3 regions of the Bradyrhizobium sp. USDA 10063 genome follow, and region 2 is predicted to be linked to each of the others. Evidence: predicted binding sites of a transcription regulator. Region 2 holds the regulator's gene; each other region holds the start of a gene.
The links. Region 2 encodes LexA, which represses DNA repair genes until DNA is damaged. Its sites were predicted from a motif close to TGTTCNNNNTGTGTTCNG; they were not measured.

Region 1 (10,514 bases), 5.9 Mb from region 2:
CGCTTGATCGTTCCCGCCGATACGCTCGCCGTGATAGGCCTTCTCCAGCCGCCCGCGCATCCGGGTGAGCGGCGTCCGCAGATCATGGGCGACATTGTCGCTCACCTGCTTGACGTCTCCCATCAAGGCTTCGATGCGGTCGAGCATCAAGTTCAGGTTCTCCGCCACGCGATCCCATTCGTCATGGCTGCCGCGCAGCGGGATGCGCTTGTCGAGACCGCTCTGCATGATGGCCCGGCTGATCGCGTTGATCGATTCTATCCGCCCGACCGTCCGCTGCGTGACCAGGATGCTCGCCACCACCGCAACCACAAACATCAGGAAGATGATCGCGATCACGGCCGCCTTGATCTTTGCGGCAAAGCTGTCGAGGTCGCTGATGTCAGTGCCGACCAGCAGACGATCGCCGGTCGGCAAGGTTGAAGACATGGCACGAAACAGGGACTGGCTTGCCGCATCTGGCCGATGAGGCGCACGAAATTCCGTCCATTCGCGCGCGGCTGTGGCCGCCGAAGGCCATTTGTCGAGATTGCCGGCAAGAACGGCCGAGGCAGAATCCACGAGAAGATAGACATCGTCTGCAGAACTGCTGTCGGCTATCCGATTTCGGATCAGCTCGATCAGCCCCTCGCGTCCCGATCGCTCGTAGGCGCCGCGCAAATCGGAATATTCGTCCCTGATGGCCTGATCCGATCGGCCGCGCACGAAAGAGGCGGTAGACAGATAGACATAGATGAAGATAGCGGAGGCGATCACGCCAAAGGTCGCGATCGCGATCAGCGCCAGCCTGAAGGTCGTTGACCTCAGTGTATCAGCCAGGAGCACGGAGACAGTATCCCATGCCGCGGACCGTATGGATCAGCGGATAGGCCTGCTGATCGTCGACCTTGCGACGCACGCGTCCGACATAGACGTCGATGATATTGGTCGAGGGATCGAAGTGAAGATCCCACACATGCTGCAGCAGCATCGCGCGGGAGACGACACGGCCCTCGTTGCGGACCAGATACTCCAGAAGCTGGAATTCCTTGGGAAGCAGCGGAAGGTCCTTGCCGCGGCGGTTGGCGGTGCGCGAGATCAGGTCGATCGCGAGATCGCCGACCCGCAGGATGGTGTCCTTGGCGATGGTCTCGCTACGCCGGCCGAGCGCTTCCAGCCGCGCCAGCAATTCGACAAAGGAGAAAGGCTTGACCAGGTAATCGTCGCCGCCGGCGCGCAGGCCGCGCACGCGGTCATCGACCTCGCCGAGCGCGCTGATGATCAGGAAGGGGGCAGCGACGCCACCGTCGCGCAACTGACGCATGACCGTGATGCCGTCGATGTCGGGAAGCATGCGGTCGATCGTGATCACGGCATGGTCGCAAGACGCGCCGCGGCGCAAGGCCTCGCCGCCGCTCGCGGCCAGATCCACCTCATAGCCGCTGCTCGTGAGCTGCTCGGCGAGCTGGCCGGCGGTTTCCGGGTCGTCCTCGACGACCAGAATGCGGCGATGACCTGCCGTCATGGTGTTCTTCCGAATGACTGGCCAAGAGCGCGCGACGTTCCGCGGAACAGGACGTCGCGGAGCTGGCTTTGTCAGAGACGCCTATCGTACGCCGATGGTTGCGCAGGGCGGCTCACATGAATGTGACGGTCGCCCAAGGCCGACCCGGCGTGGCTTCGCCGGAAGGTGCCGTGCCGCGACCATCACACCGAAGTTCGGCAGCTAGTAGTCGTAACCGCAGACATTGACCCACTGCAGCCCATATCCCGTCCACACCCGGCGCCAGCAGTCGTCGTAGTAGCCGCCGTAGGAAGCGTAGGCGAAGGGCACGCCGATGAACGCAAAGCGATTGAAGCGGTGACGGACGAAGCGATGATGGAAGCCATGCCGAAAGGCGGCGCCTCGAAAGGCAGCGCCCGAGAAGCGCGGCGAGAATGCAGCATGCGCGAACCGTGTACCGGCAAACCGCCCGCCCACAAAACGCGGACCTCCGCCGATGGCGGCGAAACGCGGACCCGCGGCCACTCCGCCGAAACGCGGACCCCCGCCCATCCCGCCGAAGCGCGGACCCCCGCCCATCCCGCCGAAGCGCGCTCCTCCGCCCATGCCGCCGACACGCATCCCTCCGCCCATGCCGCCGACACGCGCTCCTCCACCCACGGCATGCATCCCGCCTCCGAAGCCACCGCCGCGGAAGCCTCCGCCCATGCCGCCGCCGCCGCCGTGAAAGCCACCGCCCCCGAAGCCACTGCGAGCGAAGGCCGGCGATGCCAGCGCAAGCGCGGTCGTGAGCGCACCTGCGATGAGGCCATTGACGAGCTTGCTCTTCATCCGATTCCTCCATGGTTGAATTGCAGCGACGCATCACGTCGCAACAAGATGAGGATCAGGAGAGCTAAACGCTCCTTCGACTTCAACTGACAAAGGTGACAGATTCTGACACGGAAGTTAGTTTCCGTGCCTGATCCTGATAAAGGCGAGCGACGGAATCTCTCCCGCTCTCGCGGGAGCCGGATCAAGCACTACCGCAATGGCTTGCCGTTCTTCTCGCTGGCGCGGCGGAAGGCGTCGGCAAAGGCGCCGCCGGATTGCGCCCCGGGCTTGCGGGGAGCGGACGACGTCATCGGCCCGCGAGAACTGTCACGAGATGAGCCTTTCGAGTCCTTCTTGCCGGTCTCGTCGTCGAGCCGCAGCGTCAGCCCGATGCGCTTGCGGGCGACTTCGACCTCCATCACCTTGACCTTGACGATGTCGCCGGGTTTGACGACCTCGCGCGGATCCTTGATGAAGTTCTTGGACATCGCCGAGATATGCACCAGCCCGTCCTGGTGCACGCCGATATCGACGAAGGCGCCGAAGGCGGCAACATTGGTGACTGTGCCCTCGAGGATCATGCCCACCTTGAGGTGCTTGATCTCCTCGACGCCCTCCTTGAACACCGCGGCCTTGAACGCCGGACGGGGATCGCGGCCGGGCTTCTCCAGTTCGCGCAGAATGTCAGTGACCGTCGGAAGACCGAAGGTCTCATCGACGAACGACTGCGGCTTCAACTGGCGCACGATCTCGCTGTTGCCGATCAGCGCCTTGATGTCGCTCTTGCTCGCCGCGAGAATCCGGCGCACCACCGGATAGGCCTCCGGGTGCACGCCCGAGGCATCGAGCGGATCCTCGCCGTCATTGATGCGCAGGAAGCCGGCGCATTGCTCGAACGCCTTCGGCCCCAGCCGCGGCACCTCCTTCAGCGCCTTGCGCGACTTGAACAGGCCGTTCGAGTCGCGATGCTGCACGATGCTTTGCGCGAGCCCCGGCCCGATGCCCGACACCCGCGACAACAGCGGGACGGAGGCGGTGTTGACATCGACGCCGACGGCATTGACGCAGTCTTCGACCACGGCATCGAGCGAGCGTGCGAGCTTGCTCTCGCCGAGATCGTGCTGATACTGGCCGACGCCGATCGCCTTGGGATCGATCTTCACGAGCTCGGCAAGCGGATCCTGCAGGCGCCGCGCGATCGACACCGCGCCGCGCATGGTGACGTCTAGCCCGGGCAGTTCCTCGGACGCATAGGCCGAGGCCGAATAAACGGAAGCGCCGGCCTCGGAGACGACGATCTTCGTCATCTTCAGATCCGGCAGGCGCTTCACCAGTTCGGTCGCGAGCTTATCGGTCTCGCGCGAGGCGGTGCCGTTGCCGATCGCGATCAGGTCGACGCGATGCTGGATCGCGAGCTTGCCGAGGATCGCCAGCGCCTCGTCCCACTGCCGCTGCGGCTCGTGCGGATAGACCGCGGTGGTCGCCAGCACCTTGCCAGTCGCATCGACGACGGCGACCTTGACGCCGGTGCGATAGCCGGGATCGAGCCCCATCGTCACACGCGCGCCGGCCGGCGCCGCGAGCAAGAGATCGCGCAGGTTGGAGGCGAACACCCGCACGCCTTCGGTCTCCGCCGCGGTCCATAGCCGCATGCGCAGATCGATGTTGAGATGCACCTGGATCTTGGTGCGCCACGCCCAGCGCACGGTTTCGATCAGCCATTTGTCGCCAGCGCGGCCGAGATCCGAAATGCCGAAACGCTTCATGATCTTCAATTCATAGGCGCTGGGCACGCCGGCCGCCGGCGGCTCCGCCTCCGGCTGCATCTGCAGGTCGAGAATCTCCTCCTTCTCGCCGCGGAACAGGGCCAGGATGCGGTGCGACGGCAGCTTGTGCAGCGGCTCGCTGAAGTCGAAATAGTCCTTGAACTTCTCGCCTTCGGTCTTCTTGCCCTTGCGCACGGCCGAGACCATGCGCGCGTTCGCCCACACCTCCTCGCGCAGCGCGCCGATCAGATCGGCATCCTCGTCGAAGCGCTCGACCAGGATCGCGCGCGCGCCTTCGAGCGCTGCGGCGGTGTCGACCACGCCCTTCTCGGCGTCGACGAAGGTCTTCGCCTGGGTCTTCGGATCATGCTGCGGCTGCGTCAGCAACAGCTCGGACAGAGGTTCGAGCCCGGCCTCCTTGGCGATTTCGGCCTTGGTGCGGCGCTTCGGCTTGTAGGGAAGATAGATGTCCTCCAGGCGCGCCTTGTTGTCGGCGGCCATGATCTGCGCTTCGAGCGCGGCGTCGAGCTTGCCCTGCTCGCGGATCGAATTGAGGATCGCGGTGCGGCGCTCCTCCAGCTCGCGCAGATAGGTCAGCCGTTCTTCCAACGTGCGCAACTGCGCGTCATCGAGCGCGCCGGTCAATTCCTTGCGGTAGCGGGCAATGAACGGCACCGTGGCGCCGCCGTCGAGCAACGTGACGGCCGCCTCGACCTGCTGCTCGCGCACGCCAAGCTCCTGCGCAATCTGCTGATGAATCTTTGCCACGCAATTCCCCTGAACCACTTCCGAAGCAACCGAACCGCCGGTCGCGAGGACGCCGCTTATGGACCATGCCCGCCGATCTGATCAAGCCGCGGCGAGAGGCAGTTCACAAGCACAGTCGCGCGAGCGAATCGGTGTCCGCAGTCTGTGCGCCGTCAATCTGCCGAAGATGTGTCGAATGCAAAGCGTTGCGCGGCACTTCCTGTTGACGTCCGTGGCGAAGCCTCTCGGCATTTTTTGATTTGGCCGGCTTGACGCGCATCTGGTTTCATGATGTTCTTTCTTTGTTCTTTCGATCTTAAGTTGCGCGAATGAGGCATTTCATGGACGACGGGTATACTGGCGCCGAATCGTTTCAATTTGTCTTCCACAATGATGATGAGACGCCCCGGGAGTTCGTCAGAGAACTCTTGCGCGCCGTGTTCGGCAAGTCGGAACGGGAGGCGATCGTGTTCGCGGCCGAGATCGACCAGCAGGGTAGCGCTACCTGCGGCCCCTATCCGTCCCGCGTCGCGGCCGCGCTATGGAAAACCGCGCAACAGCGCATCAATGCGGCCGGTCATCGTCTTCAGATTACCAGCGAAGCGGTGAGGACCACCGGACCCTGCGATTTGTGCGGCGCGCCCCCGCCGGTGCAGGAAGTGCAGCTCGACGACAAGATCGCCTGTCTCTGCAGCGACTGCCTGCTCGCGGCAAGGGATGCATCCGAAAAATTGCAGGGCGAGGAATTCAGATACACATACGTCGCCGTTGATTGGCATTTTGCCGGCATTCCCCGCAACCAGCTCGTGACGCGGGCGCGCGGCTTTCCAGGTCATATGCGTGCGGACGTTCAGGCCGCGCTGGATCGATTGCTCTCCTCACCGATCCACTTCTTCGGCGTTCACGAAGAATATCGCTACGAGACGCTGACTTTTGCAGGATTGATGAACGACGGGCGCAATGCGCCGGTGATCGCGCCGCCGCAATATTATGAAGTCGATGTCGGCGAGCCGGCGGCGGTGAAATGTCTTAACAACGGATTGTGGCTGTGCCGCGCCGGCGAGCTTCGCTACGCGGTGCTGCTGTCCATTTATCGCGAGTCCCGTAACGAGGACGCGATCCGCATCGAGATCGCGGTGCCGACCGGCGCAGCCGGCGACGCCTTCGTCCAGAGCTGCTTTTCGGAGCTCGAGCAAGCGGTGCAGGCAGCGCGGTCCTATCGCGGCAAGATTCTTTCGCTCGACGGCGGAGCCGAGTATCGCGGACGTTCAAGGGGAGTAACGGTGCACCGGTTACCGCCGGTCGATCGCGAGGCCGTTATCCTGCCCGAACCGACGCTAAGACTGCTTGAACGCAACGTTCTGAACTTTGTTGGCAACCGCGACGCGCTGCGCCGGCTTGGCCAGTCGACGCGCAAGGGCATCTTGCTCTATGGGCCGCCGGGCACCGGCAAGACTCACACCATCCGCTATCTCGCCACCAACCTGCCGGGACATACGACACTGATCATCACCGCCGAGCAGATCGGGCTGCTCGAATCCTATATGAATCTGGCACGCCTGCTGCAGCCGACGATGGTCGTGATCGAAGACGTCGACCTGATCGCCAGCGACCGCGAGCTGATGGGCCCGTGCGAGGAATCGCTGCTCAACAAGCTGCTCAACGAGATGGACGGGTTGAAGGAGGACGCCGACATCCTGTTCGTGCTCACCACCAACCGGCCGGAAGAGCTCGAAAGCGCGCTGGCCGGCCGTCCCGGCCGCATCGACCAGGCGATCGAGGTGCCGCTGCCGGATGCGATCGGCCGCGGCAAGCTCGTGCGGCTCTATGGCAGGAACCTGCCGCTTGATGAAAGCATCGTCGATGAAGCGGTGCGACGCACGGAGGGCGTCAGCGCCGCCTTCATCAAGGAGCTGATGCGGCGCCTCGCGCAGGCCAGCATCGCGCGCGACGGCGGCATGTCGCTGATATCAGCCGACATCGACGAGGCGCTCGACGACATGCTGTTTGCCGGCGGCCGGCTCAATGTCAAATTGCTCGGCGGTGCGCAGGAAATGGCTGCGGAGTGACGCGCGCCCGCGTGAAGGGCCGCCGCACCTGGTCCGGCGATGCGATCGGCGGCCCCTTCACGCCGCGCTGTTCCGCCCTATATCAAGGACCGACCCTGCTATGCCGAGATAAGGACCGCCGGCTTGACCGAGCAGCTTGCTTTGTTTGCCGACAATTCCTCCGTGCCCGCCGCACCGGAGGGATTGCGCTATGCCGCCGATTTCATTTTGCCTGAAGTCGAGCAGGAACTGATCGCGCGCATCGCGGCGCTTCCGCTGCAACCGTTCCAGTTCGGGCAATATCAGGGCAAGCGGCGCGTAGCCTCGTTCGGCTTCCGCTATGATTACACGGAGCGTCGGCTGCGCGAAGCCAATGTCATCCCGGACTGGCTTGGCCCCGTGATCGAGCGGGTCGAGGCCTTCGGCGGGCCACAGACCGAAGTCGCCCAGGTGCTCTGCACCGAATACGACACCGGCGTCGGCATCGGCTGGCACCGCGACAAGCCGCAGTTCGACCGGATCTTCGGGCTGTCGCTGGGATCACCATGCAAGTTCCGCTTCCGCCGCCCGGCCGGCGACAAGTGGGAGCGTTTCACGTTGGAGGCGCAGCCTCGCTCGATCTACCTGCTCTCCGGCGCCGCACGGCAGGTCTGGGAGCACAGCATCCCAGCCGTCGAAGCGCCGCGCTACTCCATCACCTTGCGCACGATGCGCGACTGAGCGGCACTTTACCTCTCCCATAGGGAGAGGTCGGCGCGCGGCGCCGGGTGAGGGGTCCCGGTCCCTCGATAGAGCAGATCCCCTCACCCGCGCCGGAGCCTGTCATCGGGCGCGCCTTTGGCGCGACCCGTTGGGCGCAACCTCTCCCTATGGGAGAGGTGAAGTAAGCTGCTACACTCTGCCTGATTCAGCATCGGGAGCCCCATGGCACGACGAACCGGCAGCGCCGACCTTCCGCTCCATAGCGGGCGCGTGCCCGCGTGGCTGGGCCAGCGCATGTCCACGCTGGGTTCGATCATCACGCAGGCGATTGTCCACCATTACGGCCGCGAGGAATTCCTGCAGCGGCTCGCCCATCCGTTCTGGTTCCAATCCTTCGGTGCCGTCATGGGGATGGACTGGCATTCCTCGGGCATCACCACGTCCGTGATCGGCGCATTGAAGCGCGGGCTCGCGCCGCTGCAGGGCGAGCTCGGCATCTATGTCTGCGGCGGCCGTGGCAGCAATTCGCGTCGCACGCCAGACGAATTGACCGCGCTCGGCGAACGCACCGGCTTCGATGGCGCGGCGCTGACGCGCGCCAGTCGGCTGGTGGCCAAGGTCGACAGCGCCGCCGTCCAGGACGGTTTTGAGCTTTATTTGCATGGCTTCTTCGTCACCGAGGACGGAAAGTGGACCGTCGTGCAGCAGGGCATTAACGGCGACAAGCGCCAGGCGCGCCGCTATCACTGGCATTCCGAAAACCTGAAGAGCTTCGTCGACGAGCCGCACAGCGCCATCGATGGTCCCGCGCAGGGCGAGATCATCAACCTGACCGACCACCGCGCCGAACGGTCGCGCTCGGCGCAGCTCGATCTCCTCTGCGCACTCGGACCCGACGGCATCGCGCGCGAGTATGCCGCGCTGTCGAAGCAGCCGGACCCGCAACCGGAGCTGCCACACCTGATCATGCCCGCGCATCACGACGTGCGCGCCAGCGACGTGTTCACGCGCCGCCTGCATGGCACACTGGCGGCGGCCGCCGAATGCGGCCCGCGCGATTTTCCGGAATTGCTGCTGACGCCGGGCGTCGGCGCGCGCACCGTGCAGTCGCTCGCGATGGTCGCCGAGGTCGTCCACGGCGCGCCCTACCGGTTCAAGGATCCCGCGCGGTTTTCGCTCGCCCATGGCGGCAAGGACCGCCATCCCTATCCGGTGCCGATCAAGGTCTATGATGAGACCATCCGCGTGTTGAAATCGGCCGTGCAGCAGGCGAGCCTCGGCCGCGACGAGGAGATGCAGGCGTTGAAGCGCCTCGACAATCAGGCGCGCCTGCTGGAGCGAACCGCAACCGGCCCCTCGTTCGATGCGTTCGTCGCGCAAGAGCGCAACCGATCGCCTGCGCTCGGCGGGCGCTCCGTGTTCGGATGGGAAGCGGATGTTGCCGGCGGCGCTCGCGTGATGGTCGGCAAATCGAAGTAGACGCCGCCGGCTTCACACCACTTGCAGCCGTCGCGCCTCCTTGAGAGCGGTCTTCATCAGCGGCCTGACCGCCTTGTCTTCCCGGCCAACCACTACGCCGGCCGCGAGTGCACGGGCCCGCCCGTTCCGGCGCGGCGCCTGCAGCGCCGCCGCGAGCGCCATCTTCCGGTGCGCAACAAAATCGTTGAGCGCGCCGAGCGCATCCTGGATCTTCTTGAGATGGCTGGACAGGCGCTTAAGCCTCTTTTGCTCGCGCCTGGCCGGAAAGAGCCCCTCGAAGAAATCCACAGCATACCTGATCTTCTTGATCCTGATCCGGAGCTTGTGCCGTGCCCGCGGAGACAGGCGATCAAGATGCTGGCCTTGCTTGCGCGCCTTCCTGGTACGGCGGTGCAAGACATTGGCCGCAAATTTTTCGATCGGAACGTCCATGTGCCCGGTTAGCGGGGACGGCTTCGACTCGATCCACTCCAGCGTATCGACCAGCAGCCCGCGGAACCGCTCCGAGTTCACCGCCCTCCTCGCCCGCGCGAAGGCGCGGACGCGCTTGCCATCGATCTCGTCCTTGATCGCCTTGCCGCCGCGGCTCAGCGCGCGGTCGTGCGTAATCGGCTCGACCTGCTCCGTGATAAACACGTCGATTTCGCGCGCAGGCGCAAGCTCACCCGTGAGCCACTTCAGCTCACGCTCGACGGCTCCGGTCCCGGCGTGCGGCAGCACCTTCGAAAACAGCGAGATCGCCGCGCGGAGCCGGCGAAGTCCCACTCGCATCTGGTGAACGCCTTCCGGGTCAAGATTGCGGACCGCATCCGCATTTCCGGAGAAATGACGAACCGTCCCGCGGGCGACGACCCGGAACGCCTCGCTCGCCGTCATGCCGGCCTCCAACTCGATCGGCTCGGCGAAAACGACCTGCTCCTCGCTACCGCACGCGAGGCCGTAGCCACGCTCCGCTTTTGACCGCAAGTCGAGCTCGGCTCCGGACCGTTGCTCGACCACTCTGGCAACGCGGAACAGATCGGCCAGCCTGCCGCTTTTCAGCTCGAGTTCGAGTTCCTCGATGGGGCTGGCGCGGTGTCCCGCGACGATGCTGCCCCGATCGACGGCGAGTTCGATCTCGCTCCTTCTGGTTCGGACCGGAACGGTGGTGCGGTGAACCGATGTCTTGAAGACGGGCTTGAGCTTGCGGCGCAGCTTCCTTGAGGCGAGCGGCTCGAGCGGACTGCCATCGGCTTCACGAAGGTCCGGCGTGCGGTTCTTGATCTTGGCTTCCCATTCGCCTCGGCCAAGCTGCGCGCCGTTCGCCGCCTTGATCGTCTGGATGTTCGTGTCGCCGTTTTGCCGCACGCGAAGCGTCAGGCCGTGGCGCCTCAGCTTGTGTTTCCCGGTATCGAAATAGGTCGAGACAAGATCGCTGTCCGATCGCTCACCCATTTTTCCACCGGGAAGGCGCCAGCCGGTCAGATATCTGAGGTT
Region 2 (10,514 bases):
TGTTTTTCGCGCAGGATCTGTTCGGCCTGGTCACCATGGATGATGAGCCCGACGGCCATGGTGAGGATGTCGGCGTGACGGCGGACGTATTCCGACAGCGGCACCTGGTAATTGTACTTGATCTCCTTGCCGAGGATCGGCGCCATGTCGGTGATGCCGCCGGACGAGCAATCGATGACATCGACACCCTTTGCCTTGAGGATCCTGGCGAGCCGCACGCTCTGCTCCGGGCCCCAGCCGGCATTGTCCTCGACCGACAGCCGCACGAACAGCGGCTTGTGATCGGGCCAATAGCTACGCACCGCTTCAGTCACCTCGATGATGAAGCGCATGCGGTTCTCTTCCGAGCCGCCATACTCGTCGGCGCGCTGGTTTGCGCGCTCCGACAAGAACTCGTGCACGAGATAGCCGTGGGCGCCATGCAATTCGAGCACGTCGAAGCCGGCCTCATTGGCGCGGCGCGCAGCATGGCCCCAGGCCTGCACGAGGTCCTTCACCTCGCTGCGCTCCAGTGCCCGCGGCACCGGCCAGCGCGCACTGTGCGCGATCGCACTCGGCGCAACCGGTGTCCAGTCGTCCCAATCCTCGATCTCCGGCGACCGCTGCAGCGGCCCGTCGCCTTCCCACGGACGCGTTGCGCGCGCCTTGCGGCCGGAATGGCCGAGCTGGATGCCGGCAAGCGCATTCTGCTGCTTGATGAAGGTGACGAGCCGGTTGAGTGGCGCGATGAACTTGTCGTCCCAAATCCCGAGATCGCCAACCGTGCCACAGCCGCGCCGCTCGACCTTGGTTGACTCGACGATGACAAGCCCCGCCCCGCCGGCGGCAAACTTGCCCGCATTCATCAGGTGCCAATCGGTCGGAAATCCTTTCACGGCCGAATATTGATGCATCGGCGGCACCACGATCCGGTTCTTCAGCGTGATCCCGCGGATCGTCATCGGTGAGAACAGGAGCGTGCCGGACATGTCTGGTTTCCTCGCGTCATTGGGACGTCGTTACCCGTCGTTGCGCCGGGATCGGTCTCTGGCTGCGACTGCGCCTACGCACTGCCCGATGATGACGAACCTAGAAATATCGCCACGGACAAGCACGCGCAATCTGTGCGTTAGGAACTTTGTTCAATCTCATGATCCTTCTAATATTTGCACTGCCGCAGGCAGGACAGAAGTACCAAGATTCACTTGCGATGACCCTCGGACCCGGACTGGGATTGCTGCCGCACATCGTTCGATGACATTGAAAGCCGTCACAAGCATCGTAACCGATGAATGCAACTTCAGGGGCGGGATAACCTGAACAATACACTTTCGTTCCAGTCCAGCATTCGTCACCGTCCCCTTTTGAATCACTCCTCACGTATGTCATTCCCAGATCAGTGCAGTCTGCTGGCGACCCAAAGCAAAATGGGGCTGTCCCGATCCAGATCCCCGGCTCCGCAAATGCATCCCTGGTTAGCAAGATAGCGGCTACTACGAAGACTATCCTGAATAGGATCATAGAAGAGCCTCCCTATCTGTGACAGATGTGGAGGGGGATACCCTGACCCACCACAGATGATATTTGAGCAACCAGAGACGCCTGTAAAGAAAGATGCGCATGTCGCACGACACACCAGTGGTCAGTCGCGCTTATTGCTTTCCTTTTCCTTCATGATCTCGCGGAGAGACTTCGGCCGCGGAGGTGACCTGTAGCTGCCCGCCCACGAGGCCGCGATCACGCCCTCGAAGGGAGCTTCCCCAGAGTGCAACTCGGCATTCCGCTATTGGTCGTGACTAGTTTAGCGTTTGCCGCGCTAGGCCCTGTCACCGAAGTGCCCATGCCGATCCTCGACGAGATAACGCAGCCTGATCCGGCAGGGATGGAGGAGGTGCTAAATCGTAATGGCCATCATACACTGGATGCGAAGGACCTCGACCGATTGATGTCGCGTTTGGGTCAAACCGAGAAGAACGTGCGGTGACGGCCGAACAATTCGCAGGCGCATATTTGAAATCCCGGCTTGGTCGGGTGGATAGACGACCTCAGCCGGGATACGGCAGCGGAGTGAGTTGGGGTGGGAGGGACCGCTGCCGCCCTCCATCAGAACCGGCACCGAAGAAAGCACTTTAAATATCTGTCCGAATCTTGTTTTAAATCTAATATTATATCTTTCTTTAAATACAGCATTTTAGATCACCAAAGATATCAACCACATAGATAGAAGCGATGCGCGATTTATCCGGCGCTTCCAATTTAAATAGAGCTTGTCAAAATCATTTAAAACTGATTTATTAAACAGCTCGATATTAAAAACTTTTTGGTTGGGACCACTTGTCATGGACGAGAGAATTGACCGTTTGCGCGCCCATCAAAAGAACATTGAACGCTATCAGCGCCTGCTCAAGACCGAGCTGACCGATGTTGAAATGCATTACCTCGAAAAGCGTCTGTCCGAAGAGCGTTTCGTGATGGCCGTTCTGAGCGCCGACCATCAGCGAAGCATCGATCTTCCCGACGCGCTGCAATAGGGGCGAAATCCAATTCCAACGAGCATTGGAGAACGGAGGGTGTGTCATGCGAAATCAAGACCGCGTTTCCGATAGCTACCTCGCCCTCACCGCGGCGGGATTTACCTTGCTCTGCTCAAGCCTCCTGGCTTTTGCCTTCCTTTGACCTTAAGGGCCCGAAGCTTGCGGAGCGGGCACGGCGCATGCTTACGAAACGCGACTGTGCCGAGAGTCCGCTATGGCTCATAAGCGCCGTTTTGGCGGCCAAGCCGTCACTTCCCGTCTCCCCGGCGCAGCAGACGTTGTTGACCGGCTGTTGGCAGGTCTTTGCTACCCGCCACGGCAATGGCAACCGCCAGAGAAAAAAGCGCGCGACGTGTCCATGTGAGAGCGTTCGTCGTACCGCAATCTCCACATGTCCCATCAAGCATCTATCTCTTTGTCGCGCGCTCGAGAAATTGCACCAGTGCGGCGCGGTCCTGTGCCGAGCCAATGCGCTGCTCGGGCATCTTGGTGCCCGGGGTGTAGGCCGAAGGTCCGATCTCGAACAATCTGGAAACCGTCTCCGGCGTCCAGACAATATCGAGGCGCTTGAGTGCTTCGGAAAAATTATAGCCCGGCACGGTTGCGATCCGTCGGCCGAAGATGCCGGACAGAGTTGGGCCCGCCCTGTTGGCTTGCTCGGCGCCAAGGGTATGGCAGGCGATACAGGCACGAAACACCTCCGCACCATGGTCGCCGGCATAGGCGGCCAGCGGATCTCCCGTGGTCTCCAGGAGAAGTGGATCGACGGGATCTCCCGTCACCACGTTCCAGCGGCGGATGATGTTGTCCGCGCCACCGGTGAGCAGGGTGCGGCCATCAGGCATAAACGCGACCGACCAGACCGGCAGCTCGGGACCGGCCAGTTTGCGCGCCAGAGTGCGCGTCTTGCGATCGATCACGGCGACCGATCCGCCAACGCTCGCGGCAGCCACCAGCGCGCCGTCTGGCGAGATCGCAATCGAGGTCACTGGTCTCGGGCCGGCTGCGATTTCACCGGCAGCCGCGCCGGCTCCCGTCAGAAAATATAGCTTACCATCAGCGCCGCCGGTCGCGATTTCGCCATTGCTGCCGATTGCCACGGCGTTGAGCGGGCTCGGCATTGCAACAACGGTCGGCGTTTCGCCGGCGAACGGCCAGATGCGCACGCTCTGATCGTAGCTCACGCTGACCACGGTGCGACCGTCGGGGGCGAATGCAACGCCATTGACGTTCTGGGTGTGACCTTCGAGCACACGCGCCGCACCGCCCGCGAGCGGCCACAACCGAACCGTATGATCCCACGACGCGGAAGCCAGTGTTGTGCCGTCGGGCGACAGCGCGAGCGCGGCGATGGGCGCCGTATGGCCTTCCAAAACTGAATCGGGCTCCGCCTGGCCGGGACTCCAGATTGCAATGCGCCCGTCGGCGCCTGCTGTCGCGGCGTGCCCGCCCCCCAGCAGCACGACTGCATTGACGGCGTCGGCATGGAACCGCAGCACCTGTTCGGCCGCAATGCGCGTCAGCGACCAGCGGATTGCGGTTGAATCAAAGCTTCCTGAGATCGCGGTTTGTCCGTCGGACGAAATCGCCAATGCCCGCACCGGCCCGCCATGGCCGCGCAACTGCGCGCAGGCGGTAGTCATCCCCAGAGGCAGAATTACCAACAAGGCAGCGCACGTCAAAAACGCAGGGGCGCATTTTGCGAGGTGGAGCATTCGCGGCAATCGTGTCCTCCATTCGCACCGCCCTCGGCGCGCCTGTCGGCCGCGCGCCAGACCCTTCGACGACCGCAAGCGTCAAAAGCTCACGCCGTCGCATACCCGCTCCCAAGCATCAGAAAGGCACTTTAACCCCTCGATCGGAGCTTCGGGAAGAGGCCGAGGGGCGTGAACATACGCCATTCTATGCCGGCATGCGGCGCGAGTGGCGCGCCAAAACCTCCGCTGTCATTCCGGGGCGCGACGAAGTCGCGAGCTATGATGTGCAATTGCACATCAGAGAATCCATTGGGCCACAAGCGCAAGCGGTGAAATGGATTCCGGGCTCGATGCTGACGCATCGCCCCGGAATGACAGCCCCGTCATTGCGAGCGGAGCGAAGCAATCCATGTCTCCGCTTGTGGCGCTGTGGATTGCTTCGCGTCGCTCGCAATGACGATGTGGTTAGTTTGGGTGCGACAAATCAACCCGACGGGCAAATCACCAAAAGTCTGTCCAGACTATCAGCGAAAAATATTCCGCTTTCGCCGTCGGGCAAATCAGTGATTTAACTCCGCGCGTCTCACCCAGATGAGGGGCGGATCGCGATCGTCACGAACGTTGCGGTGAGATGCGGTGGACGCGGCTGTTGCGACAGACGAACGCAACATCCGCGGACGGCGAAGTCGTGTGGTTCTGGCGCCCCGACGCTGGCGCTAAGTTTTTTGCGCAAACAAAATTTGCGCGAGAGATGACGGTGGCAAGAAAGCCCGGTCACCGGGAAGAGCACGAAGTAAGCCGTAAACCACTGCGCAGGGAAAGCCGGAGTTGCTTCGGTTGACCTGTGGTCCTACCCCCGTGCTTTTTGTTGCACGGGGCCCACGGGTGCAACCGGCACCCGGCTTTCCCTGCGCCCTCTGATTGATGAGAGGGTGAAACGGTACGCAAACCTCGGGCGCAAAGCGCCGCGAGAACGCGAACTCACATCCTCTCCGCTGTTTGAATCCGAATCTCACCCCACGTCGTCCCGGCCTTGCGCGCCGCGGCGAAGCCCTTGGCGTAGCCGGGACCCGGGACCCATAGCCACAGGATGTCGTGATGTGCTCCGCTGTAACCGCTTGTGCTCACGCAACAACGCCTCGCTGTGGTTACGGGTCCCTGCTTTCCAGGGACGACAGCGGTGTGCGTGACCGTTGCCGACGGTTGCCATTGACGACATTGCCGTGGTCGCAGGATTTTCGTACACCACCGTCGTCATGACCCAACCGTCCCTCTCCCCCGGCTCCGCCGACGTCCTGTTGTTCGATCTCGGCCGCGTCGTGCTCGATATCGATTTCGGCAAGGTGATGACCATCTGGGCCGGCCATGCCGGCTGCGAGCCCGCCGAGCTCGCCGCCCGCTTTGTCATGGACGAGAGTTACAGGCATCACGAGGTCGGCAAGATCGATGACGCCGCCTTCTTCGCAAGCCTGCGGCAGTCGCTCGGCATCGAAATCTCCGACGCCCAGTTCCTGGAAGGCTGGAACGCGATCTTCGCCGGCGAGATGCCAGGAATCGCCGAGCACCTGGCGCGCGCCAAGGTGCGCCTGCCGCTCTATGCTTTCTCGAACACCAATCCGCCCCATATCGAGCATTTCTCGACAGCCTATTCGGACGTGCTCGGCCACTTCCGCCAGATATTCTTCTCGTCGACGATCGGGTTTCGGAAACCCGATGCGGAAGCCTATGATTACGTGGTGAAGGCGATCGGCGTGCCGGCCTCGCGCATCGTGTTCTTCGACGATTCCGCCGAGAACATCCGCGGCGCACGAGCGGCAGGCCTTAACGCCATTCACGTCACATCGTCAGATGATGTGACGAACGCGCTTCTCGCACTCGGAATTTAGGAGTTGCCCGTGGCCCTGATGCCGGTCGCCGATGCGCTAGCCGCTGTTCTCGCCGGCGTGGAACCGTTGACGGAAGAGATGGTCGCGCTCGATGCTGCCTGTCACCGCACCCTCGCGCATGACGTCGCAGCGAGGCGCACGCAGCCGCCACTGGCGATGTCAGCGATGGATGGCTATGCGGTGCGCTCAGCCGATGCCGCCGATCTCAGCGCGCGGCTGAAGGTGATCGGCGAAGTCGCCGCGGGCCGGCCGTTCGATCGGGAACTTGGCCGGCGCGAAGCGGCGCGGATCTTCACCGGTGGCGTCATTCCCGCTGGCGCCGATGCCGTCGTGATCCAGGAAGACACCAGGGTCGACGGCGATCACATCACCATCACCGAGGCCGCCATCGCCGGGCGGCATATCCGGCCCGCCGGGATCGATTTCCGCGAAGGCGACGTGCTGCTTCAGCGCGGCAGCCGGCTGACCGACCGCGCGCTGTCGCTGGCGGCGTCGATGAACTATCCGGAACTCGCGGTGCGGCGCCGGCCAAAGGTCGCCGTGCTCGCGACCGGCGACGAACTGGTGATGCCGGGCAGCTCGCCGGGTCCGGGCCAGATCGTCTATTCCAACGGCTATGCGCTGCGGGCGCTGGCCCGCGCGGAAGGCGCCGAAACGATCGATCTGGGGGTCGCCGCGGACACGGTTGCCGCCACCACCGAAGGCATCCGCCGCGCGCATGCCGCGGGCGCCGATATCCTCGTCACCACCGGCGGCGCCTCGGTCGGCGACCATGACCTCGTGAAACCGTCGCTCGAGGCCGAGGGTGTCACCATGGCGTTCTGGAAGATCGCGATGCGGCCGGGCAAGCCGATGATGCATGGCCGGCTCGGCGCGATGCGGGTGATCGGCCTGCCCGGCAATCCGGTGTCGTCCTATGTCTGCGCCTACCTGTTCCTGGTGCCGTTGATTCGGGCCCTGCTCGGCCGCTCGGCGATCCATCACGTCAGGAAAAGCGCCCTGCTCGGCCGCGATCTCGCCGCCAACGATCAGCGCGAAGACTATCTTCGTGCGCTGCTCGAAGAGCGCGCCGACGGCACGCTGATCGCAACGCCGGTCACCCGGCAGGACAGTTCGCTGCTCGGGAATCTCACTGCGGCGCAGGCACTTGTGATCCGTCCGCCATTCGCGCCGGCGGCGCCGAAAGGCGCCCCCTGCGACATTCTCCGATTGCCTGAATGAAGCCGCGACCAGCACGTACGGGAGCATTTCCAATCGCGTTCACCTGAAATTAAGTGGTTGCGGAACACATATCGAACATATAGTGTCCGTTCATGATTTGTTTCGAAACTCGCTGTCTACGAATGGGAGTGCGTGGCTCCCGAGATCAGCTCTTCTCAAGTCTCGGATCGAACGACGCTACCAACCGGGGGAATGCTCGCGATGCTTACGCGCAAACAGTATGAACTTCTGCGTTTCATCAACGAACGGCTGAAAGAGGCCGGTGTGCCTCCTTCCTTCGACGAGATGAAGGACGCACTCGACCTGCGCTCGAAGTCCGGCATCCACCGCCTGATCACGGCGCTGGAGGAACGGGGCTTCATCCGTCGCCTGCCGAACCGCGCCCGCGCGATCGAGGTGATCAAGCTGCCCGAGCTCTCGGCGGCCGGCAACGGCCGCCGCGGGTTCACGCCGAGCGTCATCGAAGGCACGCTCGGCAAGCGCACGAGCAGCACGGCCGTGGCCGAGGACGATGGCAACCGTCCCGTCGCGGTCCCCGTGATGGGCCGGATCGCGGCGGGTACGCCGATCGAGGCGCTGCAGACCCGCAGCCACACGATCAGCGTGCCGCCCGACATGCTCGGCTCCGGCGAGCACTACGCGCTCGAGGTGCGTGGCGATTCCATGGTGGAGGCCGGAATCCTCGACGGCGACATGGCGCTGATCCAGCGCAACGAGACCGCCAACACCGGCGACATCGTGGTGGCGCTGATCGATGAGGAGGAAGCTACGCTGAAGCGCTTCCGTCGCCGCGGCGCCTCGATCGCACTCGAGCCTGCCAATGCCGCCTACGAAGTCCGCATCCTGCCGCCGAACCGGGTGCGGATCCAGGGCAAGCTGATCGGGCTTTATCGCAAGTATTGAGCGTCCGGCACAGCAGCCCGTCTGGTACTTGGGTGGGTACTTTGTTCATGCGAGACGCTGACAAGAACGACTTAGAATGATTAGAATATGAGTCCCGGTAGTTCGCCGCCGGGGCTATTCTGTGCGAGGCAACGTACGGCAGCGCCTCGCTATCGTGTTTGTGAACGGACACAAGGCGTGGGCCGTACAAATGCCAAGAACGAAGCAGAGGCTTATAAGTTATCGTCCACTCTGATAGAGGCCTGCGCCTCTCCCAGGCCCGGGTCGGCTATCTCGAATGAGGAGCAATCCGATGTGTGACTATAGCCTGCATGCCGTGGCGACGCGTCCCGCCCAGGTTGGAGAGACGCTCATCACCACCACCTTCCGCGGCACCTCGACCCGCGGCTTCGCTTCGGAAAGCGATCCGACGGTCGCGGTCTGCATGCTTCCCGGGACCGAACTCGCGTTCGCTGACAACGTCCGTTACGACAATCGCTGGATTTGGACCAAGACGACCGGCTTCCGCGTCGGCAAGTTCAACCAGATCGATCCGCATATTCGGGATCGTCACCACGACGCTATCGAATTCCCCGATGGCAGCCATGTATTGGTGACCCAGCTCTGCGAAGGGCAGCGGGCGACCGTGCTGCAACTGCCCGTGACGCATCATGTTGTCGAGCCGGCGCAGAAGGTGGTCGAGCAGCGCCCGGCGCCGAACCCGCTGTTCATGGGCTGACGGCCTCGCGCAGCGTGCGCCGCCGGTTTCGGCCGGCGGAACGTTGCCGCGAGCGACAAGCAAAGTGTTTTGAGCGGCCCCGGAGGGCACATCCGGGGGCGCGTGTGATTTTGTGTTGAACGAGTGCTTCATTTCGCCGAGGGGGCGTGATCGGTGGTCACCAAGATCACATGGCAAAGAGCCGGACGCGTGGCCGAGCCGGGCCGGTACATGTTCAGGTTCGGCTGGCTCACCGTGGCAGCGGAAGATCTTGCCATCTGGGAGCGATATCCGGATGCGACCTTTACGCTCGTTCAAATGCCTTCGCGTTCAGGCAGCCCGGACGAGTTTCGACTCGGCGCGTTCGAGTTGCCGGCCAGCGCCGGCGGAGATTGACGGGGCGCTCAGTCTTCTGGCTGCAGGTCGGATTCGGACGGGGTCGCATCGATCGCGCGCGGCGCAGGTGCTCCCTGGATTCGGATCGTGGTCTCGGGCTCGCCTTCGCCTGACATCGCGGGGGACCACGGCCGGTCGAGGCCGGCGGGCCTGACCGCGTCGATGACGAAGCCGTTCCGGTTCCGCCGCAGCGTCAGCCCGCCCTGCCGCCGCAGGCGCTCGGCATCGATGACCGCCGCGGTGCAGCCCTGCGGAACGGGCCTTGCCGTCACGATCAGCACCGCCCGCTCGCAATCGTCCGCAAGCGCCTCAGCGCGCTGCGTGAGGGCAATGAACGCGCCGCCCGCTGCAGGGCTCACGCAGCCGCCCTCATCGCACGACACACCCTCGGTGAGCGAGGGATCGCTTGCGGCCCGGGCATCGGCGTCGGCAGCCAGCCACTCCTTCGCGAGGAACGCGTCCTTCGCGGTCCGCATCAGGTGCAGTCGCCCGTCACCGCCGCGCACGGCGACATGGCGGCCGTCGCCGGAAATCAGGATGTCCGGTTGGGGCGCCCTCACCGCCCAGACCACCGCAATGAGAAGCACGGCCGCGCCGACGAAGCGCAGCGGCGTGCGCAACAGCCCGAGCAGGATGATGCCGAGGCTCGCGGCGATCAGAGGGCCGATCCCGAACGCACCAATGCGGCCGACCGCGCCCGGCAACGCGGCGACCCATTGCGCGACCACGATCATCCAGTCGATGCCGGTGCCCATGATCGCCCAGAACACGCCGTCGAAGCCGAACGGCATCGCCAAGAGGCCAAGCAGCCCTGCCGGCATCACCAGCGCCGACACCACCGGCATCGCCGCGAGATTGGCGAGCACGCCAAAGGGTGCCACCCGGTGAAAGTGGAAGGCGGCATAGGGCGTGGTCGCAAGCCCCGCCACCAGCGACGCCAGCAGCAGCATCGCGACCTCCCGCCCACCCCACAGCGCAATCCGCGCGGTCGTAGAATGATCGGGAGCGGCGAACAGATGCGGCATGCCGATCTGCACCAGCGCCACCAGCCCGAGGGTGGCCGCAAACGACATCTGGAAGCTCGGATGCACCAGCGCTTCCGGCGCGATCACGAGCACGATCATGGCCGCGACCGCGAGCGTCCGGAACGTGACCGCGCGGCGGTCGACCATGACCGCGATCAGCACCACTGCCGTCATGA
Region 3 (10,514 bases), 110 kb from region 2:
TCAATCTGACGGATCGAACCATCTGGACGATGACCGGCAATTCGAACGCGACCAATGTCACCAACAACGACAGCCAGATCATCTACACGCCGCCGACGGGCGATACGACACAATTGTCGAGCTACAAGACGCTGACGGCGAACAACTACACTGGCGCAGGCGGTCTCATCGCGCTCAATACGTTTCTCGGCAGCGACGGCTCGCCGTCCGACCGGTTGATTATCAATGGTGGCACCGCAACCGGCTCCACCAATCTGAGGATCAGGAACACCAACGGTCCGGGCGACCAGACCACGGCCGACGGCATCCTCGTCGTGGATGCAGTCAACGGCGGCACCACCGCCCCCGGCGCGTTCTCGCTTGCCGGCCGGGTGCGCGGCGGCGCCTATGATTACTTCCTGTTCCGCGGCGACCTCACTGGCGGCTCACCGGATAGCTGGTTCCTGCGCTCGACGTTCCCGGTGTCGCCGGTGCCGCCGATAGGGCTAGCGCCGCCACCAACGTCGCCGGGTCTTCCAGGGCCGCCGGGGCCTCCCGGACCTCCGGGACCGCCGGCACCACCAGTCTTTCCACCGGCGCCCCCTGCGTTGGCTGTGCCGCCTCCGGTGTTGCCGACCGACCCGCCTCCCGGGGTCCTGCCGCCAGGCCTCTATCCGATCATCGGGCCGGAACTTGCGACGTATGGTGTCGTGCAACCCGCCGCCCGCCAGCTCGGACTGGCCACGCTCGGCACGCTCAATCAGCGGATTGGCGACACCATGACGTTCGCCAACGCGGCCGGCACAGGCACGGGATGGGGCCGGTCGGACTGGGGACGGTTCTTCGGCCAGCAGATCGATAACCATTATCAGGCCTTCGCCGATCCGCGCGCGAGCGGCTGGCTCGGCGGCGTCCAGGGCGGCGTCGATCTCTGGCGCGGCAGCTCGGCCCCCGGGCATCGCGATGCCGCCGGCGTCTATTTCGCCTACGGCCGGGCCGAGATGAACGTGGATGGTCTCATCACCAATCCGAGCGCGACCGCCTACATGCTGACACGGACCGGCACGGTTTCGCTCGATGCCTATACCTTCGGCGGCTACTGGACCCACTACGGTCCGACCGGCTGGTACATCGACGCGATCATGCAGGGCACGATCTACCGGGGCCTCGCGACCACGCGGTCCGCGCAACTGCCGGCCGATGGCTCTGGCTTCGCCTCGTCGCTGGAGTTCGGCTATCCGATCCCGCTGCCGCTTGGACCCGACTTCGTGCTGGAACCGCAGGCGCAGATCATCTGGCAGCAGATCACCTTCAACGACGCCAATGACGGTCTTGGCAATGTTGGTCTCGGTACGACATCAGGCCCGACCGGCCGGCTCGGCCTGCGCGGCAAATGGACCATCGAGGGCCACAACGGCGTGCTTTGGCAGCCCTATATAGGCGTGAATTTCTGGCGCGGCTGGGGAGCGCAGGCGACCACCAGCTTCGGCTTCGACCAGGTGCGGTTGCTCGACGAATCGACGCGAACCGAAGTCTTCGCCGGACTGACCGCCAAGCTCGACAACAGCGTCAGTCTCTACAGCCAGCTCGGCTATCAGTTCGTCATCGACAAGACCGCCGACAACAGCCGCCATGACGGCCTGCGTGACGATCTTGGTTTTCGCTGGAGCTGGTGAAGTTCGTAGCACGGGTGAAGCGAAGCGACCCGCGCTACTGATTACTGGCCGTTCCCGTTGCCGTTCTCGCCATTCTCGCTGTCGTCGCCGATATGCTCGACCGAAACGACATGCTCGTCGTCGGCCGTGTCGAACACGATGACGCCCTGGGTCGAGCGGCCGGCGATGCGGATGTCTCCGACGGGGCAGCGGATCAACTGGCCCTTGTCGGTCACCAGCATGATCTGGTCGGCCTCCTCGACCGGGAACGAAGCTACCAGCTTGCCGTTGCGGCTGTTGACGCTCATCGCGACAATGCCTTTGCCGCCGCGGCCGGTGGTGCGGTACTCGTAGGACGAGGTCCGCTTGCCGTAGCCGTTTTCGGACACCGTCAGCACCACCTGCTCCTGCGCCGACATATCGACATAGCGCTCCTGCGAGAGCTGGATCGCGCCCGTTGTCTCCTCGGCCTCGGTCTCCGCCGGCTCCTCGGCGGCCGCTTCGCCCGCGACCGCGCGGCGCATCTTCAGATAGGCCGAGCGTTCGTCCGAAGTCGTCTCGACATGGCGCAGGATCGCAAGCGAGATCAGCTTGTCGCCTTCGGCCAGCGAAATGCCGCGCACGCCCATCGAGGTGCGGCCGGTGAAGACGCGCACGTCGGTGACGGGGAAACGGATGCACTGGCCGCCGGCGGCGGTCAGCAGCACGTCGTCATGCTCGGTGCAGATCTGCACGTCGACGATCGCCTCGCCCTCCTCCAGCTTCATGGCGATGATGCCGGAACGGCGGACGTCGATGAAGTCGGACAGCTTGTTGCGGCGGACGTTGCCGCCTGTGGTGGCGAACATCACGTCGAGATTGCTCCAGGAGGATTCGTCCTCCGGCAGCGGCATGATGGTGGTAATGCGCTCGCCCTGCTCCAGCGGCAGGATGTTGATCAATGCCTTGCCGCGCGCGTTCGGTGCGGCCATCGGCAATCGCCAGACCTTCTCCTTGTAGACCTGGCCGCGCGAGGAGAAGAACAGGACCGGCGTGTGGGTGGAGGCCACGAACACGCGGCTGACGAAATCCTCGTCGCGGGTCTGCATGCCGGCCCGGCCCTTGCCGCCGCGGCGCTGGGCGCGATAGGTCGACAGCGGCACGCGCTTGACATAGCCGGCGTGCGACACGGTCACCACCATGTCCTCGCGCTGGATCAGGTCCTCGTCCTCCATTTCGCCTTCCTGCTCGACGATGACCGTCTTGCGCGGGGGTGGCGAACTCCGCCTTCACCTCGGCGAGCTCCGTCTTGACGATCGCCTGTACGCGGGCGCGCGAGCGCAGGATGTCGAGATAGTCGGAGATCTCGGCCGCGAGCTTGGTGAGTTCCTCGCCGATCTCGTCACGGCCGAGCGCGGTCAAGCGCTGCAGGCGGAGATCGAGGATTTCTCTCGCCTGCTCCAGCGAAAGGCGGATGGTGCCGTCCGGGTTGATCCGGTGGCGCGGATCGTCGATCAGCGTGAGCATGTCCTCGACGTCCCGCGCCGGCCAGTCGCGCGACATCAGGGTTTCGCGCGCGGCCGCCGGATTCGGCGAGGTGCGGATCACGCGGATGACCTCGTCGATATTGGCAACGGCGATGGCCAGACCGACCTGGAGGTGGGCGCGGTCGCGCGCTTTGCCGAGCAGATATTTGGTTCGCCGGGTCACCACCTGTTCGCGGAAGGCGACGAAGATGGTCAGCAGATCCTTCAGGTTCATCTGCTGCGGGCGGCCGGAATCGAGCGCCAGGATGTTGGCCGGGAAGTTGGTCTGCAGCGGCGTGAAGCGGTAGAGCTGATTCAGCACCACGTCCGGCATCGCCTCGCGCTTCAGTTCGATCACGACGCGGAAACCTTCGCGGTCGGACTCGTCGCGCAGGTCGGCAATACCCTCGATCTTCTTCTCGCGGATGAGCTCGCCGATCCGCTCGACCATGTTCGCCTTGTTAACCTGGTACGGGATCTCCGTGATGATGATCGCCTCGCGATCCTTGCGCAGGGTGTCGATCGCGACCTTGCCGCGCATCACGATCGAGCCGCGGCCGAGATGATAGGATGAGCGGATCCCCTGCCGGCCGAGGATGATGCCGCCGGTGGGGAAATCCGGTCCCGGAATGATGTTGATGAGTTCGTCGATGGTGAGCGCCGGGTTGTCGATCAGCGCCACACAGGCGTCGACGACCTCGCCGAGATTGTGCGGCGGGATATTGGTGGCCATGCCGACGGCGATGCCGCCCGCGCCATTGACCAGCAGATTCGGAAACCGCGTCGGCAGGACCGACGGCTCCTGCTCGGTGTTGTCGTAGTTGGGCTGGAAGTCGACCGTGTCCTTCTCGATATCCGCCAGCACGGCCTCTGCCGCCCGGGTCAGGCGCGCTTCGGTGTATCGATAGGCGGCCGGCGGGTCACCATCGACCGAGCCGAAATTGCCCTGGCCGTCGATCAGCGGCACGCGCATCGAAAAATCCTGCGCCATGCGCACCATGGCGTCGTAGATCGACTGGTCGCCGTGCGGGTGATACTTACCGATGACGTCGCCGACCACGCGCGCGGACTTGACGTACTTCTTATCCGGCGTGTGCCCCTGGTCGTACATCGAATACAGGATGCGGCGGTGGACGGGCTTCAGCCCGTCGCGCGCATCGGGGAGCGCCCGCGCCACGATCACGCTCATGGCGTAATCGAGGTAGGACTTCCTCATCTCGTCGAGGATGGAAACGGGACGAATGTCTGAGGGCTCCGGCGGCTCGCCGGGCTTGTCGTCTTCGGGGTCTGCCAAAGGGGGAATCCGGGTCGGTTCTACTGGGGAATCATATAGCGTATCGGCGGCCCGATAACCACCCCGGAACGGGTCCCGGCGACCGGTTTTTCCCTTCGTTTTTTCATAGACTTACGGGGTTGACGCGCGCTCCGCGGGAACCCCGTCTCGGAGCGAAGCAAGGGCGCGTCGGAGGCAAAGGCCGTGACCGCGGGCCGCGTTGGAGCGCCACTGCGGTTAGCTCGATTTCCTCACGATTCACATTAGCCGAGACCGCAAGGATGCTCGCCGCGCTTGATCACGCGGCATCAATGGCTTGATGAGGTTATCTGCAGTCATTCAAGAGGATAAGTTCATCCCATCCCTCAATCACGGAAGGGAATTTTCTTATCCTCACGACGCCCTCCAAGGGTGCTCCCGTCGATCAGAACGGAATGTCGTCATCCATGTCGCTGTTGCGGGCGCCGGCCGGCACCGCGCGGCGTGGCGCGGAACTGGAAGGCCCGCTGCCCCCGAAATCTCCGCCGCCACCGCCCATGTCGTCGGAGAAGCTGCCGCCACCGCCCCTGCCGTCCAGCATCGTGAGGTTGGAGTTGAAGCCCTGCAGCACCACTTCGGTCGAGTATTTCTCGACCCCGCTCTGATCGGTCCATTTGCGGGTCTGAAGCTGGCCCTCGATATACACCTTGGCGCCCTTCTTCAGATATTGCTCGGCGACCTTGGCGAGCCCCTCATTGAAGATGACGACGCGATGCCACTCGGTTTTTTCCTTGCGCTCGCCGGTGGCCCGGTCGCGCCAGGTCTCGGAGGTCGCGACGCTCAGATTGGCGATCGGACGACCGTCCTGGGTCCGCCGGATTTCCGGATCCTTGCCGAGATTGCCCACCAGAATGACCTTGTTCACACTTCCCGCCATCGCCGCTCTCCACTCAATCACTGGGCCGGCCGGTTGCACGGCCGCCACGTTCAGTCTTCGCTAACCACATCTTACATCGCTGCCGGACCCTATACGCCCGCCGGCGCAGCCATTCCCGTCCATCCCGCGGTTATCCACATATAGCACCAACCGCGCCATTGTTCCAGTTTTGTTCCGCACAACCTGACGTAATCATGGCAATATCGTGGCCTAAATTTGGTGCGGCGGGAATGGAACCCGAAATCGATCTCCGGGTTCCCGAAAATAACAAGCAAATCATTAACTTATGTTATCCGCACTTCGCCGTTAAGTGTTGCCTTTCGGCGACGGTATTTCCGGTTGAATCGGGGTATATGCCTAAAACGACGGCGCGGCGCTCGCGTCCTTATACCGTAACGCTTCGGGACCAATTGAAGCGAACAAAGGCTGGAGAGCTACGATGAAGAAGTTTTTGCTTGGAACGGTTGCCTTGGTTGCGCTGGCTGCGCCAGCGTCGGCTGCCGATCTTGCCGCGCGCCCTTATACCAAGGCACCGCCGGCGCCCGTCGCCGTCGTTTATGACTGGAGCGGGTTCTATATCGGCGGCAACGGCGGCTGGGGAACGAGCCGCACGTGCTGGGACGTCATCGGCTTCGGCGATGGCTGCCACGACGCGGACGGCGGCACGGCTGGTGGTCAGATCGGCTATCGCTGGCAGACCGGCACGTGGGTGTTCGGCGTCGAAGGTCAGGGCAACTGGGCCGATTTCAAGGGCAGCAACATCAGCCTGCTGACGGGCATCGACACCAACGAGTCGAGGATCGACGCCTTCGGCCTGCTGACCGGCCAGATCGGCTATGCCGCCAACAACGTGCTGTTCTACGTCAAGGGCGGTGCGGCCGTGACCGGAAATCGCTACCGCGTCCTCGACACCGCCACTGGTTTCCCGATCACCAACGACGTCAACGACACCCGTTGGGGTGCCGTGGTTGGCGCCGGCGTCGAATTCGGCTTCGCGCCGAACTGGTCGGTCGGCGTCGAGTACGACCACATCTTCCTGGGCGATCGTTCCTACGACTTCATCAATAACGGCTTCGCCGGCCCGGTCGGCACGCTCTTCACCACCGAGAATGTCAGTCAGGACGTCGACATGGTCACCGTCCGCGTGAACTACAAGTTCGGCTTCGGTGGCGCCCCACTCGTCGGGCGGTACTGATCTCGCGATCGGATATCAATCTTAGAAAAGGCCGGCCTTGCGCCGGCCTTTTTGTTTTTTGAGCCGTCTACTTCCGAGCCGTTCATCCGGGAAGCTCCGGTCGCGCGAGCGCGCTCTTGCTGCCAGCTACTGCCAAAGCTGCACGAAAAAAAATACGACCAGAAACAAATCGTTGATGATTCGTCCTAGGCACTGGAAATCATCGCGCGTTCTTCCTATGTTCCAGCATCACCCCATCGGCGCCGTGGTACGGATTTCCGACGACGCGCGCCCGTAACGTGGCGCGCTTACAAGCGCCTGGAATTGCCGATATGGATGAAGTGCTCAGGGCGAAGCGCCAACAACCCGCCGGCTCCTCAACGCGTGCCATCACCATCCGCGGCGCGCGGGAGCACAACCTCAAGAACATCGACGTCGAGATTCCTCGCGACAAGCTCGTCGTGTTCACCGGCCTGTCCGGCTCCGGCAAGTCCTCGCTCGCCTTCGACACCATCTATGCCGAGGGCCAGCGCCGCTATGTCGAATCGCTTTCGGCCTATGCCCGCCAGTTCCTGGAGATGATGCAGAAGCCGGATGTCGACCAGATCGACGGCCTGTCGCCCGCCATCTCCATCGAGCAGAAGACCACCTCGAAGAACCCGCGCTCCACCGTCGGCACCGTCACCGAGATCTACGACTATATGCGCCTACTCTGGGCCCGCGTCGGCGTGCCCTATTCGCCGGCCACGGGGCTGCCGATCGAGAGCCAGACCGTCTCGCAGATGGTCGACCGCGTGCTGGCGCTGCCCGAAGGCACCCGCCTCTATCTGCTGGCGCCGGTCGTTCGCGGCCGCAAGGGCGAGTACCGGAAGGAGCTCGCCGAATATCTCAAGAAGGGCTTTCAGCGCGTCAAGATCGACGGCACCTTCCATGAGCTCGCCGAAGCGCCGAGCCTCGACAAGAAGTTTCCGCACGACATCGACGTCGTCGTCGACCGCATCGTGGTGCGCCCCGACATTGGCCAGCGGCTCGCGGAAAGTTTTGAGACCGCGCTGAAGCTCGCCGAAGGTCTCGCCGTGATCGAATTCGCCGATGCGCCGGCGGCGGCACCCGCCGAGGAAAAGAAGAAGACCGCCAAGATCCACGACAAGAGCGGGCCTGAGCGGATACTGTTCTCGGAAAAGTTCGCCTGTCCGGTCTCCGGCTTCACCATTCCCGAGATCGAGCCGCGGTTGTTCTCGTTCAACAATCCCTATGGCGCCTGCCCCGCCTGCGGCGGCCTCGGCGTCGAGCAGCATGTCGACGAGGACCTCGTCATTCCCGACAAGGATCTGTCCCTGCGCAAGGGTGCGATCGCGCCGTGGGCAAAGTCCTCCTCGCCCTATTACCTGCAGACGCTGACCGCGCTCGGCAAGCATTACAAGTTCACGCTCGACACCAAGTGGAAGGACCTGGCCAAGAAAACGAGAGACGCGATCCTGCACGGCTCCGGCGATGACGAGATCAAGTTCTCCTACGAGGACGGGGTCCGCGCCTACGACACCAAGAAGCCGTTCGAGGGCGTGATCACCAACATCAACCGCCGCTACCGCGAGACCGAGAGCGAGTGGGCGCGCGAGGAGCTAGCGAAGTATTTCACCGACATCCCCTGCGCCGCCTGCAACGGCTATCGCCTCAAGCCGGAAGCGCTGTGCGTCAAGATCGGTGGCAAGCATATCGGCGAGATCGCCGACCTCTCGGTGAGGCGAGCCGGCGAGTGGTTCGAGACCGTGCCGGAGGCGCTGAACGCGCAGCAGAACGAGATCGCCGCCCGCGTCTTGAAGGAGATCCGCGAGCGGCTGACCTTCCTGCTCGACGTCGGCCTCAACTATCTCACGCTGTCCCGCTCCTCCGGCACCTTGTCCGGCGGCGAAAGCCAGCGCATCCGCCTGGCTTCCCAGATCGGCTCGGGGCTCACAGGCGTGCTCTATGTGCTGGACGAGCCCTCGATCGGCCTGCACCAGCGCGACAATGCGCGGCTGTTGGATACGCTGAAGCGGCTGCGCGATCTCGGCAACACCGTGGTGGTGGTCGAGCATGACGAGGACGCGATCCGATTGGCCGATTACGTGCTCGACATCGGCCCCGGCGCCGGCATGCATGGCGGCCACATCGTCGCCCAGGGCACGCCATCAGACATCATGCGCAATCCGAAATCGCTGACCGGCAAATATCTCACCGGCGAGCTTTCGGTGCCGATCCCCGATCGGCGGCCGCCGAACCATCGCCGCACCATCAAGGTCGTCAACGCCCGCGGCAACAATCTGAAGAACGTCACGGCGGAGATTCCGCTGGGGCTGTTCACCTGCATCACCGGCGTCTCCGGTGGCGGCAAGTCGACGCTCCTGATCGACACGCTCTACAAGGCGATCGCACGCAAGCTCAACAATGCGAGCGAAGCCGCCGCCCCGCACGACCGCATCGAGGGCCTCGAGCACATCGACAAGATCATCGACATCGACCAGTCGCCGATCGGCCGCACCCCGCGCTCCAACCCCGCGACTTATACCGGCGCCTTCACGCCGATCCGCGAATGGTTCGCCGGCCTACCCGAAGCCAAGGCGCGCGGCTACGAGCCGGGACGCTTCTCCTTCAACGTCAAGGGCGGCCGCTGCGAGGCCTGCCAGGGCGACGGTGTCATCAAGATCGAGATGCACTTCCTGCCGGACGTCTACGTCACCTGCGATGTCTGCAAGGGCAAGCGCTACAACCGCGAGACGCTGGAAGTGCTGTTCAAGGGCAAGTCGATCGCCGACGTGCTTGACATGACCGTGGAAGAAGCCGCCGACTTCTTCAAGGCGGTGCCGCGCGTGCGCGAAACCTTCCAGACCCTGCACCGCGTCGGCCTCGACTACATCCACGTCGGCCAGCAGGCGACAACGCTATCGGGCGGTGAAGCCCAGCGCGTCAAACTGGCAAAAGAACTTTCAAAGCGCGCCACCGGCCGCACCCTCTACATCCTGGACGAGCCGACCACCGGCCTGCACTTCCACGACGTCGCTAAACTCTTGGAGGTGCTGCACGAACTGGTCGCCCAGGGCAACACGGTCGTCGTGATCGAGCACAACCTCGAAGTCATCAAGACCGCCGACTGGGTCATCGACCTCGGCCCCGAAGGCGGCGACGGCGGCGGCGAAATCGTCGCCTGGGGCCCGCCGGAGGACATCGCGAAAGCGCCGCGGAGCTATACGGGAAAATCCCTGGCGCCGGTGCTGAAGAAGGCACAGGGCAAGCCACGCAAGAGCAGCGCGAGCGAGGCGGCGGAGTGAGGCTGGAGCTCACTTGCTCAGCCCATTTTTCCGTTGCCGAAGACGAAGTTGGATTCCGGGGCAATATTGATGACCAAGACCATCGTACTAGGAAATGAGTATGATGATAATCTTCGAAGCATTCTCGCAGGCGTAATGCGCGATTTGGGTGCAAAACGCTCGGTGCTGATTGGTCGGTCGTTGGCTCTCAAGAACTGAAAACCGCAAAATTGGAGCTGCGGGGAAAGACCGTTGACGTGGAATCTGAGACCTACGTCGGGCTGTCAATAACTGGCGACGAAAATGACATGAATGAGATAGCTACTCTAGTCTCGGTGCGCAGGACAGACTAGCGAAGCGTAATTCGCCCTCTCGCTGCCAAAGCAGCGGAGTGAGCGGTTTTCCGATGTGTCGGTCGCAGTTCCGGCGCAAATCGGTTCCGACGTTGATCTAGCGCAAATACCCCGACGATTTTAGCGCCTATTTTCTGCGATGGTTCACCCCTGTGGATCATCGCAATGATCATCGATCTGCTAAGCCAAGAGCACCGCAATATTGAACGGCTGCTTGCCGTCCTCGAGCACGAGCTGGATATTTTCGATCGCTCGGGCCGACCGGACTACGAGGTCATCCGCGCCATCATCGCCTATTTCGAAGTCTATACTGAAATGTACCACCATGCTCAGGAAGACCGTGTCTTCGCCAAGCTGAAAACTCGCGATCCC

Region 1: a site for LexA is predicted at 5,102-5,119, ahead of ACVJGD_RS35815 (ATP-dependent Clp protease adaptor ClpS). Genes of this name have one in related genera too.
Region 3: a site for LexA is predicted at 5,488-5,505, ahead of ACVJGD_RS07625 (single-stranded DNA-binding protein). Genes of this name have one in related genera too.

What each region holds. Positions count from the first base shown of each region.
Region 1 covers NZ_JBSSGP010000002.1:7,164,549-7,175,062, reverse strand. The annotation lists partial or broken gene ACVJGD_RS35835 (sensor histidine kinase) at 1-384, opposite strand, end outside; gene ACVJGD_RS35830 (response regulator transcription factor) at 812-1,504, opposite strand; gene ACVJGD_RS35825 (hypothetical protein) at 1,706-2,314, opposite strand; gene ACVJGD_RS35820 (Tex family protein) at 2,506-4,830, opposite strand; gene ACVJGD_RS35815 (ATP-dependent Clp protease adaptor ClpS) at 5,151-6,878, shown strand; gene ACVJGD_RS35810 (alpha-ketoglutarate-dependent dioxygenase AlkB) at 7,002-7,577, shown strand; gene ACVJGD_RS35805 (DUF763 domain-containing protein) at 7,782-9,038, shown strand; gene ACVJGD_RS35800 (CYTH and CHAD domain-containing protein) at 9,051-10,514, opposite strand, start outside.
Region 2 covers NZ_JBSSGP010000002.1:1,312,188-1,322,701, forward strand. The annotation lists gene ACVJGD_RS08135 (NADH:flavin oxidoreductase/NADH oxidase) at 1-968, opposite strand, end outside; gene ACVJGD_RS08140 (hypothetical protein) at 1,820-1,963, shown strand; gene ACVJGD_RS08145 (hypothetical protein) at 2,319-2,510, shown strand; gene ACVJGD_RS08150 (c-type cytochrome) at 2,921-4,156, opposite strand; gene ACVJGD_RS08155 (HAD-IA family hydrolase) at 5,467-6,096, shown strand; gene ACVJGD_RS08160 (molybdopterin molybdotransferase MoeA) at 6,106-7,317, shown strand; gene lexA (transcriptional repressor LexA) at 7,519-8,220, shown strand; gene ACVJGD_RS08170 (hypothetical protein) at 8,513-8,938, shown strand; gene ACVJGD_RS08175 (hypothetical protein) at 9,092-9,313, shown strand; gene ACVJGD_RS08180 (ComEC/Rec2 family competence protein) at 9,322-10,514, opposite strand, start outside.
Region 3 covers NZ_JBSSGP010000002.1:1,201,628-1,212,141, forward strand. The annotation lists gene ACVJGD_RS07615 (autotransporter family protein) at 1-1,655, shown strand, start outside; partial or broken gene gyrA (DNA gyrase subunit A) at 1,697-4,433, opposite strand; gene ACVJGD_RS07625 (single-stranded DNA-binding protein) at 4,837-5,328, opposite strand; gene ACVJGD_RS07630 (outer membrane protein) at 5,768-6,523, shown strand; gene uvrA (excinuclease ABC subunit UvrA) at 6,835-9,810, shown strand; gene ACVJGD_RS07640 (hypothetical protein) at 9,880-10,008, shown strand; gene ACVJGD_RS07645 (hemerythrin domain-containing protein) at 10,308-10,514, shown strand, end outside.